Regions from separate parts of the Hahella aquimaris genome, predicted to be linked through region 4. Evidence: predicted binding sites of a transcription regulator. Region 4 holds the regulator's gene; each other region holds the start of a gene.
What was found. Region 4 encodes FNR, which switches genes on or off when oxygen is low (the NO sensors DNR and NnrR bind a similar motif). Its sites were predicted from a motif close to TTGATNTANATCAA; they were not measured.

Region 1 (4,213 bases), 3.3 Mb from region 4:
CTTGTCGAGATCAATCATGGCGTTGACCGCCACCGCCCCGTGTTTGTCAAAGTACAGCGGCATAACCTCAAGGCCTTTGATCTCAGGAATGTCGATAATGATCTGCGACAGAATCACCAGGGTTTCGCAGATCTTGGCGATATCCTGTTCCGGGTTATAGCTATAGTCTTTCAGCAGGCGAAACATATGCGTCTGCAGCAAAAGATCCCGAGCCAGCACCATGTTCAACGGCGGCAGGGCGAGCTTGCGATCCGCCGACACATTCACTGCTGCGCCGCTGGCGCCGCACACCATCAAAGGTCCAAACACTGGATCGCGGGTGACCCCTAAACTGAACCCCACTCCGCCAACCGTCTGAAAACTGGGCTGCACAGCAAAGCCTAAAAATCCGCTGTCCGGGAAGTGCTCCCTGTAGTGCGTCAACAGGTAGCGGCAGGAATCGCGAATGGACGCCTCCTCCACCAGCCCCTTCACCCTGCCCTTATAGCGACCGCGGCCGGTCTTCTCGTCTTTAAAGGGGATACAGCTGTGTTCGTGCAAAATGCGGATATCCACCGGCGAGCCGAATTCCTGCGCCACTTCCACCACCTGCTCTTCTGTTTCGCAGTAACGCGTATCCTGCATATTTATGCCGTAGTCGGTGAGAATCTGCCGCGACTCCGCATTGGTCAGCACCCGCCGCCCTGACGCGTATATCTTCTGAATGGTCTTGCGCGCGCGGGAACGATCCACCACCGGGTCGGTGTATGACTCCGGCGTCTCCCGCAACACCCGCTGGCTGCGCTGGTGGTTAACCATATGCATGAAGGCTTTCACCGCCTTATCCGGCGTGGAAAATGTGGGCACGCCGCTATGGAAAAAGGCCTCTCTGGCGTCATACACCGTGCTGTGCCCCAGCCAGCAGGTGAAAATATTCAGATGGGAACGCTTGCTTGCTTCTATCACCGCATCCGCCACCTGCAGACTGTCCTCCGTCAGGGACGGGGCGTACAACACCAGCACATTGGACACATGAGGATCGCGTCCTAGAATCTCCAGAGTGCGGCGATACAGCTCCGGGTTGGCGTCGTAGTTGAGATCAATCGGGTTGCGGCGCGTCCAATAAGGCGGCAGATGCTTGCCCAGTTCACTCACTGTTTCCGGCGACAATGAACCCAACTCACCATTTAAAGACGCCAAACGGTCCACCGCCAGCACTCCAGGGCCCAGACCATTGCTGATGATGTGCAATGGCTCGCCACGCACCGGTTTCATCCGGGTTAAAGTCTCCAGCGCATCGAACATCTCATCAGCGCCGTTCACCCGCAGCACCCCGGCGCGCCGGAACACCGCGTCGAAAATTTTGTCGCCGTCCACCACTCCCAAAGGCAACTCTGCGGGACGCCATTGTGATGCCGGAGTGCGGCCGCTTTTCACGGCGATCACCAACTTACCCCGGGACACCGCCCGCACAGCGGAGATAAAACGTCGGGGCGAATGGATGTTCTCCATGTGCAGCAAAATAGCTTTGGTGCTGCGATCCTGGGCCAGGTAATCGATCAGGTCGTCCAGCCCGACGTCAATGCCGTCTCCCAGGGTGGTAAGGTGCGAAAAGCCGATTCCCCGGGTGAACGCCCAGTCAATCACTGCACTGGCGAGAGAGCCGGACTGGCCGATATAAGCGATCTTGCCCGGCAACACGCCCATATGCATATAAGTAGCGTTCAGATTACTGGCGGGGGACAGCATACCGATGGTTTCCGGCCCCAGAATACGTATGCCGTACTCAGACGCAATTTCCTGGACGGAGTACATCAACGGTCGGCCGCTGCGGCTGTGAGTGCGCGACAGGCCGCCGGTAAGGATCATCGCTGTTTTTACCTTGACGGAGCCCAGCACCCGAACAATGCGCGGCACGCTCTCTGGAGGCGTACAAATAATCGCCAGATCCGGCCGAAACGGCATTTGCTGGGGTCGTTTCACACAGGGGACGCCATGCACGTCGTGATAGCCCTTGTCATTCACCACCACCAAACGCCCTGAATAGTCCGTGGACATCAGATTGCGCAACACCATGCCACCCAGGTTATTAGAGCGTTCGGACGCGCCGATCACCGCGATGGACTTAGGGTTGAACAGCGCTTCTAAATGTCGGGTTCCCAATCTGTTTTCTCCATTTGCGTTGACAGGCTCTGGATCCGGCGACTGCGGAACCGCCGCCGATACCTAAGATACATAGACCAATACCGGCCACTTTGACAGATATCAATATCCCCCGCTTTGACTGACTTGGCGTTAAGGAATGGGCGCGAAACCATCGCGGACGCGGACTATAACATTCGCCCCATCTCCGGTTTCAAGCCGTTATCGCTTTGCAGTAGACTAAAAGCCTCTAAAAGGAAAACAAAGATGAAAACCGCCCTTTTCTATCATAAAGACTGTACATTGCACGACATGGGCGAAGGGCATCCCGAAAGCCCCATGCGATTACAGGCGATTATGGACCGGCTTGAGCACGCTGGCATACTGCAGGAAGTGGATCTGGTCGAGCCGCAGGAAACCGACCGCGACAAAATCATTCGGGTGCATCCCTCTCGCTACGTTGAACAACTGGAGAATCTGAATCCGGACAAAGGCCGCATCATGGTCGACCCGGACACCGCCTTAATGCGCCACAGCATGCGCGCAGCTTACCTGGCGGCGGGCTCCGCAGTGGAAGCGGCGGACATGGTGCTCAGCGGCCAGGCGAATACCGCGTTTTGCGCCGTGCGCCCGCCAGGCCATCATGCGGAGCGCAGCCAATCCATGGGTTTTTGTTTTTTTAACAATATCGCCATCGCCGCCCGCCACGCCATGGACTTTCATGGTCTGGAGCGCATCGCCATCGTGGACTTCGACGTACATCAGGGCAACGGCACAGTAGATATCTTTCAAGATGACCCGCGAGTCCTGTTCTGCTCCAGTTTTGAGTATCCGCTATACCCTTTCAGTCACCATGCGGTGGACCGCCCCAATATCATCAACACGCCGCTGGACGCCCACACTCGCGGCCTGCAATTCCGGCGCTGCGTTGAACGGGACTGGCTCGCACGTCTGCAGGATCATCGTCCGCAACTCATACTCATATCAGCAGGATTCGACGCCCACAAGCATGATCCCCTGGCGCATCTGGAGCTGGAAGAAAGAGACTACCGCTGGGTCACGCGCTTGTTGATGGATGTGGCGCGGGTATACAGCAGCGGGCGCATCGTATCTATTCTGGAAGGGGGTTATAACCTGAACGCCTTATCCGCCAGCGTGGAGGCGCACATGGAAGGCTTGATGGGGAATTGAAACGCCGAATAAGGGGACGGCTTAACCTTGTTTAGAAGCTCCGCCCGCCGACAGCGGACGGAGTTTCCATAAGGTTGCGAGAAAGCGGCCTGTTCAGGCCAAGTTAGACGAGTCCTTTTTCCAACGCTTCCTGACGAATGCCGTCCCAGCCGTTTTTGACTTGCTTCAGCAAGTTCGCCACTTCGTCCAGAATCGCTGCGTCATTGCGCAGATTGGCTTCAAACAAACGGCGTTCCATATATTCGTATAAGGCGTCCAGACGTTGTGCAATATCGCCGCCTTTTTCTTTGTCCAGAAACTCGCGCAAACCGCCGACGATTTCAACCGCCTTGCCAATCAGCCGGTTTTTGCCTTCAAAGTTATTGGCCAGAATCTGCCCTTTCGCCATGGTAATGCGCTCCAGCGCCCCATCGAACAACAGCTGGATCAACTTATGCCCATCCGCATCGACGATGCTGGTCTGACGATTCACGCTCTGATACTGATGTAACGCGTTCATTGTAATAGCAACCTCATAATTACTCGTCTGTGATCTTAAGCGCCTGGATCAGGCCCGCCGCTTAACTCTTACTTCCAGTGCTGCTGGCCAGCAGCGCTTCCAGCTGTGTGGATAAAAAGCTTTCCGTGTTCTTGAGCTGGGAAATAATCAAATCTGCGGCGGTGAACTGACGCGCCAACCGATCCGTCAGGGCGGTAATGCGATCGTTCAACTCCGTCCGGTCTTCAGAGATTTTTTCCAGCTGTGAATTAAAGCCATTGATGGCGACCGTAATCAAACCTTCGGCGGACAGGTAGTTGTTCACCAGGTCGACCATCTGGTCTCCCACCCCTTCAATATAAGTCGCTGTGCCGCGCGCGCCAGTGGCGCCGCCGGTAATTTGCAGTTTGAGTCCTTTGGAAT
Region 2 (4,213 bases), 1.9 Mb from region 4:
GTTCCAGCACTTTGGCATTGACGTTGGGTGATGAAGATGTATTGACTGGCTATAAGTTGATGATTACTGATGGCGAGGTTTATTTGGATGGGACTTTAGAAATTGACTTGTGGGAGACTTTTAAACCCCAGCTGGATGACGAGTTCACCTTGATTACATCGGACTTCAATATCTACGGTATGTTCAGCAATTTTATACTGCCGAAACTAGATCCAGGCCTCGCCTGGGATTGGGGTGTCGAGCCAAGAAAATATGGTGGAAATCTGTTCAGCCTGAAAGTCGTGGAAGGCCATTCCGTGCCTGAACCCTACACCCTGGTTCTAATGACCATCGGCCTGGCTGGATTCGCTGGCGCGAGGCGCTTTCGTAAAGCGGCGTAATTAGGCTCAAGCAGCTTTAAGTATGGCTCGCTCTTCAAATGAAGTAGTTGGGCGGGCTATGTTTTTAGAATAATTTGACGTCTTGGCTAGAGAGTGGCATAGGATATGCTAACGTCAGTATGTGAACGCTCATACAAGGAGGAAGGCATGAGTCTCATTTCAATAGCGGAAAATCTCTGGATCTACAACGGCGAAGCGGTTCCCTACTTTGGATTGGCGTATACCACCCGCATGACAGTGGTGCGCTTGTCCAACGGCGATATTCTTGTTCACTCCCCCATTCGTTACGATGAAAATTTAGCTCGGGAAGTGGCGGAGCTGGGACCGGTCAAATATCTGGTGACGCCCAATAAACTTCATCATTTATTTTTGCCTCAGTGGATGGCGCATTTCCCAGACGCCGCCTGCTATGGCACTCCTGGCTTGCAGGAAAAACGTAAGGATATTTCCTTCGATGGATTACTGGGCGAAAACCCGGAGCCTGGATGGGAAAAGGATATGGACCAGACTTTGTTTCGCGGCAGTTTCGCCATGAAAGAAGCGGTTTTCTTTCATCGCAGCAGTCGCACTCTGATCCTTGGGGATTTGATCGAAAACTTCCGGATGGACCACTTTCATGGTTGGCGACGCTGGGTCGCTTTGCTGACGGGGATTATCGCGCCTCATGGCAAGACGCCAATAGACTGGCGCCTTACGTTTATATTCGGCAGGTCCAAAGCCAGGGCCGCGCTACGCAAAATGCAGGCGTGGCGCCCGGACAACATTATCATTGCCCATGGCGAATGTGTGATCGGCCATGGCTCTGAGTTTCTGGCGCGGTCTTTTTCCTGGCTTAAATAGCAGGTCGGCGCGGGGCCGTCTACATCAGGTCGACCCCGCACTTCAGATCTTCGAACCAGGACAGGAACTGGCCGATTTTGTCTTTGCCGAAAAACGGCTTACCGTGCTGCGGCAGCATCATTTCCACATCCAGTTTGCGCACCTGATTCACCCATGCCTGACAGGCTTTGTTAGAAGCCATATAGCGCTTATGAAAGCCTTCCATCAACGGGATATGCTTAGCCATATCCTGCACGGGCTCATGATCCCAGCCCGGCGTCATGGCGGCGCCGACGTCGCCGGAGAACAGGATTTTGCTGACTGGATCGTAGAAGTGAAAGTTACCAACTGAGTGTAAAAAGTGCGCAGGCACCGCGCGAATCTGGGATTTGCCCAAGGGGATCTGCGCTCCGTCGTCCGGCAACTCCACCATGCGGTGGCTGAGAGATTTATTCATCTTTCCGGAGACGAACTCCGACACCAAATGCGGCAGGAAGCGAGCCCACAGACGTGAGGTTACTACCTGACAGTCAGTATGCATCAGCCAGCGCGGCAACGAAGTGATGATGTCCGGGTCCTGATGCGAGGCGAAGACATAACGCAGGGAGGACTTGATGGAAATGTGTTTGGACAGTTCAATGGAAAGCGGCGTGTAGGTCAGTTCGCCGCCGGGATCAAAGAGCGCGGCTTCGCCATGGTCCACGATGACCAATTGATTGCTGGGAATCGCTTCCCCTTCGACCAGACCGGTCAGGAACAGGCAGATATGCCCATTTTTATCATACAACTTCATTGCTTTTTGGCTCATATTCCCTCCATAGCCATTCGGCGCTGGCCGTCTCGGTTAAAATTAAGACAACCTGACAAGAAAGCGGCGTATTGTACGTGGCAAGCCCGATGCGGCTCTGATATAGGTCAAAATGGAGAGGTTACGGAGGCCTGAACGATAAAGATATCAAGGAAAATAGGGGGCTCAGGCTTGTTCGAGCAGCTGTTCGACCAGGGGGACCACACCCTGGGTGGCGGGCTCATTGATCACTATTGCGTCGTGCGCCTCTGGATCAGCGTTAGGATCGACGATATACATGGTGACGCCGCGCATGCGCTTCTCCACCAGGTAAGCGGCGGGATATACCTCCAGAGACGTACCCACCACCAGCATGATGTCGGCGCTATGGACGATTTTCTGCGCCTGAGAGAACAAAGGGACAGGTTCGCCAAACCAGACTACGTCTGGTCGTAACTGGCTGCCTCTTTCGCATTTGTCGCCAATGTTGATGTCCCGATCGCCGTGCTGGTAAACCAGCTTAGGGTTCACTGAACTGCGGCTTTTCATCAACTCGCCATGGATATGCAGTACTTGACTGGAACCAGCGCGCTCATGCAGGTTATCCACATTCTGAGTGATGATGGACACCAGATAGCACTCCTCCAGCCGGCTCAGGGCGTAGTGCGCGGCGTTGGGCTGAGCTGCGGCCATGATGCGGCGTTGCGCGTTCCAGTAGGTCAGCACTTTTTCGCGATCTTTGCGCCAGCCTGTCAGAGAGGCGACTTCGTTATAGTCGGTGTCGCGCCAAAGGCCGTTTTCGCCACGATAAGTTTGAATGCCGCTTTCGGCGCTAATTCCGGCGCCTGTAATTACCACGATATGCTTCATAAAAAACGTACTTCAATATTGGGGAAATGCACTGAGCGTGCGAATCAGCATGCCAAACAATATGCCGTCCAGGCAACCTGGAATACCCCTGACGCTGAGTTACGTCAGCGCCAGTCGTTCACAAGGAGAGGCTATGAGTTTCGACGCTTTTGTTGCGCGCCACTTAAGGGACTCGCAGGGATTATTAGGAAACATGCTCGCCAGTTGGATGAGTAACGCTCATGACGAGCTAAATCAGTTCATGAAGCAGGCCATGTGCCTGGGACCTTCCGACCGTGTGCTTGAAATCGGCTTCGGCGCCGGCAGGCTGATTCGTGAAATGGCGCATATCACCACCAACGGCGGAGTCGCGGGCATTGATACGTCGATGGCCATGGTGTCACGGGCGACGCGCAATAATCGGAAACTCATCTCCTCCGGGAGGGTGACGCTGGTGAACGCCTCCGTTGAGAGCATTCCCTTTGATGATGCGGCGTTCACCAAAGTGTGCAGCGCCAATACGCTGCATTTCTGGCCGGACCCGGAAGAGAATATTCGCGAGATAGTTCGCGTACTCACCAATGGAGGGACACTGGCGTTGGGATTTCGTTTGGAGAATCAGCCCGACGGGCAGCCACTCTCACGACATGGCTTTAGGCTTTGCTCTGAAGACAGCGTCATGGCGCTGTTGCGCCTGGCGGGCTTTTCCAGCATTGAAATGCTGCAGGAAAAACGTCGGCAAATGACTTCCTACTGTGCGTTGGCGACCAAATAGTCACCGACTTTGAGATCATCTGGCGTGACGTAAAAGCTGGCCCCGATGCGACTTTTAACCGTGACGCCATCTTGTATCATCGCCAGACATCCACTGATTTCTACAGCGCATTCCAGTTGATTGGGGCGCGCTATATCAATCATTATCAGGTAGCGGTTTCCGGCAGCCGATAGGACCGCCGTTTCACTGTGACTTCCGGCGCGCTGCAGCAGCTCTGCATAGGAAGCGTCCCAAAGCTCTTTCATCGCAGCCTGCAGCGCCACGATGGCGTATTGATGTTCGTTATTACTCAACAAAGGAATAATCTCATGGATAAAGACAATGCTCGGATTGCGTTAGTTACCGGAGGTAGTAAGGGTATCGAACTGGTCGTGGCGAAGAAACTGTTGCGTCAGGGGGATTGCGTGGTCACCTGCGGCAGAAACGACGCCAACTGGAAAGAGGCGAAGGCCACGCACCCCGCGCTGGACCTCGCAGTTGCAAGACAGTCATAATCCGCAACAGAAGCAAACCGCCTCGCAGGCGCCTATCGGCCGCTTTGCTAATCCGGAAGAGGTGGCGGAAGCCACTGTCTGGCCGGCCTCCGAGAGTGCAAGTTATGTG
Region 3 (4,213 bases), 2.4 Mb from region 4:
CCGCCCACCGGGCGAATCAGCGCGCCGATGAAAGGGCCCATCCAAGCGTACATGAGTGCGCTGGGACCGTTGGGATTAACAGTGTTATGAGTCATCACCCCGTCCACCATCACATGGCTATAGCCGAAGATTACTTTGATCGCCAGCGGGAAGGCCGCTGCGTAGCCAATAAAGCTGCCGAAAGTCATGGTGTAGATGACGCTCATCACCCAGGTATGACGGTTGCCGAAGATACGGTACTGACGAGTCAGACTGCTGCGAATCTGTCCCGGCAACAGCTTGAGCAGGAACACCGTGGCGGCGATCACACCCACTAACACCAGTTCTTTAGGGATACCCCACCCTGAGCCGTTGGCGGATTCAGGCAACATCAACCACAGACCGGCGACGGAGGTCAGGAAGCCGATCAACAACATGAAGGTGATCTTGGAGAAAGCGCCGAGAGGTCCGCCAATATCGGGCGACACTTCATCGGTGCGAATATTGTTCATGCCAAACCAGCCGGCGAAGGCCAGTGGCGCCAGGAACAACAGCCACACAAAACCTGCGTTTTGGATCCAGGTTTCGGAACCCGCAGGAATCTTGCCGATCAGCGTACCAGATGGATTGACCAGGGTCATAGGGTCGCCGCCCGCCGCGCCGAAAGCGCCGAACGTCATGAACAACGGCACCAATATCTGCATGGTGGTGACGCCGAAGTTACCCAGACCGGCATTCAACCCCAACGCCAACCCTTGCTGCTTCTTGGGAAAGAAAAAGCTGATATTGGACATAGAAGAAGCGAAATTGCCCCCCCCAAGACCGGATAGTAACGCCAGTAACTGGAACACCCACAGGGGCGTGTCTTTATTCTGCAGGGCGATGCCTGCGCCGACTGCCGGAATCATCAACAACGCCGTGGTGAAAAAGATGGTGTTGCGACCACCGCATAGGCGAATGAAAAAGCTGCTGGGAATACGCAGCGTGGCGCCGGTCAGACCGGAGATCGCCATCAATGTGAACAATTCCGACGCCTGAAACGGAAAGCCCAGATTCAACATCTGTACTGTGATGACGCCCCAGTACAACCATACGGCGAAGCCGCACAGCAAACTCGGAATGGAGATCCACAAGTTCCGATTCGCTACTTTTTTACCTGTTTTTTGCCAGAACCCACTGTCCTCCGGATTCCAGCCTGCAGTGATGTCCGCCATATGCCTTACCTCTGCGTTGGGCCTGAAAAATAATCTTCGGCTCAACTATCTTTATAAACAGATGGGGCGACAATGCTCCGGAGGGGGTAGCGCTCAATGTCGGGGCTGCGTGAGCTATTTGCTCGCAATCGACTTTAGGAGTTACAACTATTTCCCATTTTTCATAAACTTAGACCGATAACTGAGAATTAGAGAAAGACTTCCTATACCTCCAATGAGGTAGACGAACCCGGCGCAAAAGCGGTATATCCTCAGTATGCGCAGCTCAGGACCATCGTTGGCAAACCTGATATGGATCAAGTCCCTATCGCGCCGTCGCAGGGGCTGCTCTGAGTTCGTGTTATGCTGAAACACGCCAGATTACGCTGGGCGTATATGAAAAAGAATGACAAGGTGAAGCTGAGATGAGCGCAAAAGCAACAATCATGATGGTGGACGACCACCCCCTGTTTCGCAAAGGCATCCGACAGTTGATTGAGTTGGAAGATGAGCTGGATATCGTCGCCGAAGCCAAAAACGGCGAGGAAGGGCTGGCCAGGGCGAAAGAGCTGGAGCCAGACCTGATTCTGCTGGACCTCAATATGCAGGGCATGGACGGCCTGGATACCTTACGCGCCATTCGCGCCGCCGGTGTGGACTCTCGCATTATCATGCTGACAGTGTCTGATAACGAAGCCGATGTGGTGAACTGTTTCCGCGCCGGCGCCGATGGCTATTTGCTGAAGGACATGGAGCCGGAAGACATCCTGGAAAAGATCAAACAAGTGACGCTCGGTAAAATGGCGATCAGCGAACGCTTGACGGAAATTCTCGCCTCCGCCCTGCGCAAGCCTGTCGAAGCCGCCGATCCTTCCGCGTCCCTGACCAGCCGTGAATATGAGATTCTCACCCGCATCGCACAGGGACACAGCAACAAAGTCATCGCCCGCGATCTGAATATCTCCGACGGCACCGTGAAAGTTCACGTTAAGCATATTCTCAAGAAGATGGGCATGCGCTCCCGGGTCGAAGCGGCGGTCTGGCTGGTGAATCGCAAGGCGTGAGATAGCGGGCGCGCCACTCGTTTGAGTGATGTTCGCCCCAGGGTTAATCGAAGACAATTTTCCTTCCAACAACAATAAAACATCAGGAAGGAAATCCATGAATCGAAACAACTGGCGCGCCGCAATCGCCGCCGCCATCCTGCCGCCGTTTTTGAGCGGATGCCTGGAAAAACAAACCCTGGTCGCCATTCCCGATGCGGAAAATATTCTGTTTACGTCGGACGGCCAATTATTGGTGACCGGGGGCAAAGGCATATACCGCATCGACGCCCGCACAGACGCCAACGGCGAAATCGCCTACCTCTCCACGGAGCTGTCGCCTCTGGAACTGGACAGTTGCAATTACACCGGTATGGCGCAGCATGGCGACTGGGTGCTGACATCCTGTGTGGAGACGCGCTGGCTGCTCATTCGCAACAACCACCTGCTCGCCGCCAACCTGTCTCACCCCGACTATCGCTTCGAATTCGTAACGCGCCGGGATGATACGCAGGACCCTTTTGATGCGCTGGCGATCCCTAATGGCGTCGCTTTCGCCCCGGACGGCGCACTGTTGGTGGCGGATGAAAACTTCTTCGCCACTTCCGGTCTGACGCGCATTACGCTGGTGTTTCCTGAAGCGGACTCCGCCGGGTCGCCGCAAATAACCGGGTTCCAGCGGGACTGGATCGCCGGAGAACGGGGACTTGGCTCTCCCAATGGCGTCAGAGTGGTGGGCGATCAGCTTTTCATCAGCGATGGCGACAGTGTGAAACGCTTCCAGTTTGACGCCAATGGCGCCATACCCGCCCTGGTCATTGACCGCAACGGCGACTATCAAACCAGCCTGGGCGTCACTCTCTGGCGGGAGCCCGGCGCGATCGTGGATGACATCATGCCTTATTGCGGCGGCGTCGCCTTGACCAGCTTTCTCAGCGGCCGCCTGCACTATGTCGCCTCATACACTGATCCCGCCACTGGCCGCGAATACTTTCCAGAGCTTTACGCCACTCCCTGGTTCGCCTTCGAAAACCCCAGCGCTCTGGCGATCGGCCAAGGCCCACTGTTTGGCGGCGAGGATTTGCTGATTACCGAGAAAGGCCTCTTATTCGAAGGCAAATCGAGCTATGGCAACAAACTGACCCGTTCGCCTCTGACGCTGAATCTAGACGATCCTGACGCCTGCCAGCTGATTCAGGAAGAGGCCAGGGACAAACTGATCCGGCAGGGGTTGATATCCGACTCTTAGCAGCGCCGGAAAGATTCAGTACGCGTGATCAAGTAATAGTGATGACCAGGAAGAAATGGCGACAAGGAGGAAGACAGTGGCGCCAAATGACGCCGCTGTCTTGAAGTGAGACATTACACGTCCACAGTGGGAGCCGCTACCGCCGCCTTTTTACGACGACTTTCCGCCTCCACAAATATACGTTTGCACTCTGGAAAGGTGGATTTGATCTGTTCGTCGAGAGCGGCGATGCGAGTTTCAATCTCGCCAGCGGAAATATTGTCGTCGAAGTCCACAGAGACGTTTACCAGTACAAAGTCCGGCCCCATATGCATGGTGAGCACTTCGTTGACATGCTCTACACCCGGAATGGCGCTGGTCATTTCACGAATGCTTTTCACCACTTTCTTGTTGGCGCTTTCACCGATCAGCAGACCTTTGGTCTCCACCGCCAGCCACAACGCCGTCAGACCGAGGATACAACCGATGATGACCGAGGCGACGCCATCGTATACCGGGTTGCCGGTCACCTGTCCCATGATAATGCCGCCCAGCGCCACTAGAAGACCCAGCATGGCGGCGGCGTCTTCAAACAGCACGACGAACATGGAGGGGTCTTTGCCCCGTTGCACGGCCTCGACGTAGCCCATCTGCCCTTTGGCGTTGCGGAACTCTTTGACCGCCATACCGAAAGCGAAGCCCTCAAAAATAATCGCCAGGGACAGTACGATATAGTTAACCACCGGGTTTTCCACCACCTGCGGGTGCAG
Region 4 (4,213 bases):
TGAAGCCAGTTATGACCTTTGAGTCGCGCTTGATTGCTACTCGGGAGCTGCAAGCTGGGGATTCTATTGGCTATGGCGCCGCCTGGACTGCGAGCGGCCCAACCAGAATGGGGGTAGTTGCGGTAGGGTATGGCGACGGTTATCCAAGGCAGATGCAGAATGGGGCGCCTGTTGCAGTGTGTGGTAAGCGGACAAAAATAATCGGTCGGGTATCAATGGATATGCTGACGGTGGATATTTCTCATATTCCAGAGGCGCGCATTGGGTCGGAAGTGGAATTGTGGGGCGGGGCTGTTTCTGCTGATGAGGTTGCAGGATATGCGTCAACAATCTCCTATACTTTATTTACGGGCATGACCTCGCGGGTTCCCAGGGTATACCTTAATCGTTTGGAAGGAATTTAAAGCGCAGCGTTAAGCGAAATGATGCGGATAGAGCCCGGTGTATCGGGTTTGCGAAAATCCCATCAAGCAGCCAATATTGTTAACATAATATCTTCGTGCGGCCCGCATTCTGGGGGTTGCCAAAGGCTAAGAGAAGCATTTAAGGGGTACATGAGTGATTGTTTGTGTGACGGGAATTGATTCGCCATTAGGCAGGGCTATAGCTCAGCGTTTGCAGCAGAGCGGCATGGCGGTGGAGGGCGTTCCCTATGAGCAGTTTCTGATGACCAACGATGCGATTGTGAGGGGAATGAAGGCGATGCCGTCAGCGGATTTCGTCGTTCATGCCGCGGAGATGAGCGATCTGTTCAAGGCGGAGCAGCATCCGGACCTGGCGTACCAAGTTAACGTATCCGCTTGCGAGGCGGTGGCAGAGGTAGCGGGTTTATGGAAGGCGCCGATTATTCACATCTCCAGTCATCTTGTTTTTGATGGTGTCAAAAAGAATCCCTATATTTCCGCCAATAAAGGGCGTCCTCTTTCTGTGTATGGGCGGACAAAGTTGCAGAGTGAGCAATGGTTTCAGGAAAACTATAGCAAGCATCTGATCTTGAGGGTTGGTTGGTTACTGGAGGCGGGCGCTCAAGGCTGGCTGCAGACCATGCTTTCAGCACTGTCTTCAGGTAAGCGCCTGAACGCCAGCACCGATATGCAACTGACTCCCGTTGCGGTGGATGATGTAGCGAGGGTCGTAGACGCTGTTATCAAGCAGTTGAGCTGTAATATCTCTGTGTGGGGCGTTTACCATTATGCCGGCGCTGAAGCTGTCACCCATTATGAATTGTTGAAGGCGATTGTGCTGCAGGCGTTTGGTCAGGAAGAAATGTTGCAGGCTCTGATTGAGAAAAAAGGCGCTGACGTGTTGCCTGGGGTGGCGCTTCCCGCAAATGGGGCGTTGGGGTGTATCAAGTTGCGCAACACTTTCGGCGTCAAGCAGCTTCCCTGGCGCCGCTATCTGCCTGCGTTGATTGAGCAGTGTCAGCAGCGCGGCGGCGTGAAGCCAGCTAAAAACTGCTTGGAAGAGACCCGTTAACGAGCGTTAAGGGCTGATTCCTTCTGGTGTTCCAGACACTTGGTATCGTGGCGAAGAATTTTCTGCAGCTCTTCCAATTGCAATATCTGAACTTCCCTTCCCTGGACCTTAATAATGCCATTGTTCTGGAAGCGGGTAATAACCCGGCTTACAGTTTCGACGGCCAAGCCTAAATAGTTGCCTATATCACTGCGAGGCATAGGGAGTCTGAAGTTTGTGCCGGACAGGCGACGACGACTAAAGCGAGTCGACAGGGATAGTAAAAGCGAGGCAATGCGCTCTTCAGCAGAGTTTTTGCTCAATAACATGGTGAGCTGCCTGCTTTCCTGGATCTCTTTGCTCATCAATGAGAAAAAATGGTGCTGTAGGCTGGGGATGTCTGAAGCAAGGTCTTCAAACTTTTCCAGAGGAATTTCACATACGCTGGTGCGCTCAAGGGCGACGGCGGAGCAGGAATATTTTTCCATGCTGACGCTGTCCAAGCCGATAATCTCGCCAGGCAGGTAGAAGCCAGTTACCTGCTCCTCGCCTTCCTCTGACACGGTGAATGTTTTGATTGCGCCGCTGCGAACTGCGAAACAGGAGCGGAATGGCGTATGTTGCTCAAAGATATATTCGCCGCGATTCAGCATCTTCCCTTGGCGAATGATTTCTTCCAGGCGATCAATGTCTTCAGCCCCGACTGCGATAGGAATGCAAAGCTTGCTCAAGTTACATTCATGGCAGCCCCTGTGTAAGGTAAAAGGAGAGGAGGTTGCTATATGCTTGCTTTCCATCGGTCGCCTCGTGGCTGAATGAGTGAAACTGCTTAAAGAGGCTTCTAGGATAGCCAATAGCTGTTTAAAAGCAAATCCCCACAGCAGGAAATTTACAGGGAAAACCTACACTCGCCAATGTTTTTACATAGCTTTCACCTTTTGTTACAGCTGTGTCTGAGTGTAACGAATTGCTCTTGCCGGGAGCTCGCTTTTGTCGAGGATTTTGTAGTAGTCATCCAGCTGTGTGGCGTTGCGCAACTGGTAATGGGGCGTGTAAGAGAATGCGCCCAATCCGACACCATGTAGACAGCTGACTCCTTGGCTTATTAAGCCCGTCCAGGGTAGAGCGAAAAAGTCCTGTGTGATCGGAATAAACGATGCGGACTTAATGCGTCGCTTGAAATCTTTTAACGCTGCTTCCAGACCTGGCGTGCTGGCGAATTCTGGCTTATGGCTGGAAAGAAGAATGCCTTGCGGTCTTTCCGTCAGAATTTCCTCAAGATGCTGGGACAGTGTGGGGTAGGTGGCTGGAGATACTTTCAGGCGCAGGTAAACGGCTCTGAAGTCGAATGCCCTGATGGTTTGCAGCCAATCCTTAAGCTCCTCAATAGGGCAGGACTGTGCATACTCACCGGGGTCATTGATGCAGATGATGTTAAAACCCAATCCCTTGATCAGTGCTAGCGCTTCCTCTGAGTCTGGGCGGGCGTCCAGCTCAATGACATGGCGGGCATCGGCGCCGAAGTTCAGCTTGAACTCCCGGCCTAAATAGTACATCACCTGCGTTTGCGCTGCGGGAGTAAGCTGGCGCACCAGATCGCCGAACCAATGCAGGTACTTAACCTGACAACCGATAGGAAGGCTCTGCTTGAGTAGCCTCACTTCCTTGACGACATAGTCGATGTACTTCTGCAGATTTGCGTTCATGGATGGGAGTCGGCGGGTGTAATTTTCCGCGCTAACGAGTGTATTAAAACAAGGCGCCTGAATGCTCAATGCGAATCCGCCTTCGTAATATCGAGCCAGGGAGCTGTTGCGATAGTCTGCGTTATAGATTCCCTCGTCCAAGACGCTCCAGTTCTCATTGGAGAATTCCTTGGGGGGGGAGTTGAGCAAATAGACCCAGCTATCGTTACCCCCATTTTGTTTTGTTTGTTCGACAACCTTTCCAACTGGCATATTGGGTCTCCAACCAGGTAAGAAAACACCTGCGCGCGTTTGATTATCATGGTCGGCGATTTTAGCGCGCGCGCCTGCTGTCACACTTGTTGGCAAGTGGATCCCCCCTCTCTCCATGTTCAGTGTATCCAGCTCCCGATAGGGCGTCTTGATATTGGTCAAGGGGTGAGCGGGTGGCCGCTTAAGAGGGTGTACTTTAGTCGCAAAAGCCCTCAAACATTGGGTTTCTGGGGCGTTGAGGGATAACATTCATTGCAGCTTTGGGCGGGGAGTTGATATCCTTTGCGGGCATTGAAAAAAGGCGGGCAAAAGTGCAGGCATTTCAGCTATTTCGGTCTTTCGTTTTTTACATTGGGTATGCTTGGGGCGTCATCATCACTTCTTTGTTTGGGATGTTGGTCGGTCCTTACGTCAATTTTGAAAAGCGCTATTACATCGTGTCTCGGTTTAATGTGTTCGCTCTTTGGTGGGCGCGGGTTGTTTGTGGCATACGTTATGAGATTGAGGGGCTGGAGAATATTCCGAAAACGAGTTGTGTGGTTGTCAGCAATCACCAAAGCGCCTGGGAAACATATTTGTTGGGGGTAATATTCCGTCCTCAATGCACTGTGCTTAAGCAAGAGTTAATGAAAATTCCATTTTTTGGTTGGGCTCTGAAAAGATTGAAGCCTATCGCTATTGACCGAAGTAAACCGTCGGCGGCGCTTAAACAGTTGCTGAAGCAAGGTAAAGAGCGTTTGACGTCAGGTTATTGGGTTGTGATCTATCCTGAGGGAACGCGGGTTCGTCCCGGGCAGGTT

Region 1: a site for FNR is predicted at 2,235-2,248, ahead of O5O45_RS03660 (histone deacetylase family protein). Genes of this name have one in related genera too.
Region 2: a site for FNR is predicted at 2,105-2,118, ahead of O5O45_RS26055 (oxygen-binding di-iron domain-containing protein). Genes of this name have one in related genera too.
Region 3: a site for FNR is predicted at 1,480-1,493, ahead of narL (two-component system response regulator NarL). Genes of this name have one in related genera too.

What each region holds. Positions count from the first base shown of each region.
Region 1 covers NZ_CP132203.1:757,762-761,974, reverse strand. Annotated here, with positions in the region: gene O5O45_RS03665 (bifunctional acetate--CoA ligase family protein/GNAT family N-acetyltransferase) at 1-2,142, opposite strand, end outside; gene O5O45_RS03660 (histone deacetylase family protein) at 2,389-3,312, shown strand; gene fliS (flagellar export chaperone FliS) at 3,416-3,811, opposite strand; gene fliD (flagellar filament capping protein FliD) at 3,873-4,213, opposite strand, start outside.
Region 2 covers NZ_CP132203.1:5,904,014-5,908,226, forward strand. Annotated here, with positions in the region: gene O5O45_RS26045 (PEP-CTERM sorting domain-containing protein) at 1-380, shown strand, start outside; gene O5O45_RS26050 (DUF4336 domain-containing protein) at 528-1,220, shown strand; gene O5O45_RS26055 (oxygen-binding di-iron domain-containing protein) at 1,240-2,007, opposite strand; gene O5O45_RS26060 (SIR2 family NAD-dependent protein deacylase) at 2,173-2,856, opposite strand; gene O5O45_RS26065 (class I SAM-dependent methyltransferase) at 2,990-3,610, shown strand; gene O5O45_RS26070 (hypothetical protein) at 3,586-3,903, opposite strand; gene O5O45_RS26075 (SDR family NAD(P)-dependent oxidoreductase) at 3,919-4,104, shown strand; gene O5O45_RS26080 (SDR family oxidoreductase) at 4,088-4,213, shown strand, end outside.
Region 3 covers NZ_CP132203.1:1,586,655-1,590,867, reverse strand. Annotated here, with positions in the region: gene O5O45_RS07505 (MFS transporter) at 1-1,193, opposite strand, end outside; gene narL (two-component system response regulator NarL) at 1,598-2,236, shown strand; gene O5O45_RS07495 (NHL repeat-containing protein) at 2,334-3,464, shown strand; gene O5O45_RS07490 (cation diffusion facilitator family transporter) at 3,578-4,213, opposite strand, start outside.
Region 4 covers NZ_CP132203.1:4,015,336-4,019,548, reverse strand. Annotated here, with positions in the region: gene alr (alanine racemase) at 1-404, shown strand, start outside; gene O5O45_RS17770 (SDR family oxidoreductase) at 559-1,476, shown strand; gene fnr (fumarate/nitrate reduction transcriptional regulator Fnr) at 1,473-2,252, opposite strand; gene O5O45_RS17760 (hypothetical protein) at 2,397-3,413, opposite strand; gene O5O45_RS17755 (lysophospholipid acyltransferase family protein) at 3,674-4,213, shown strand, end outside.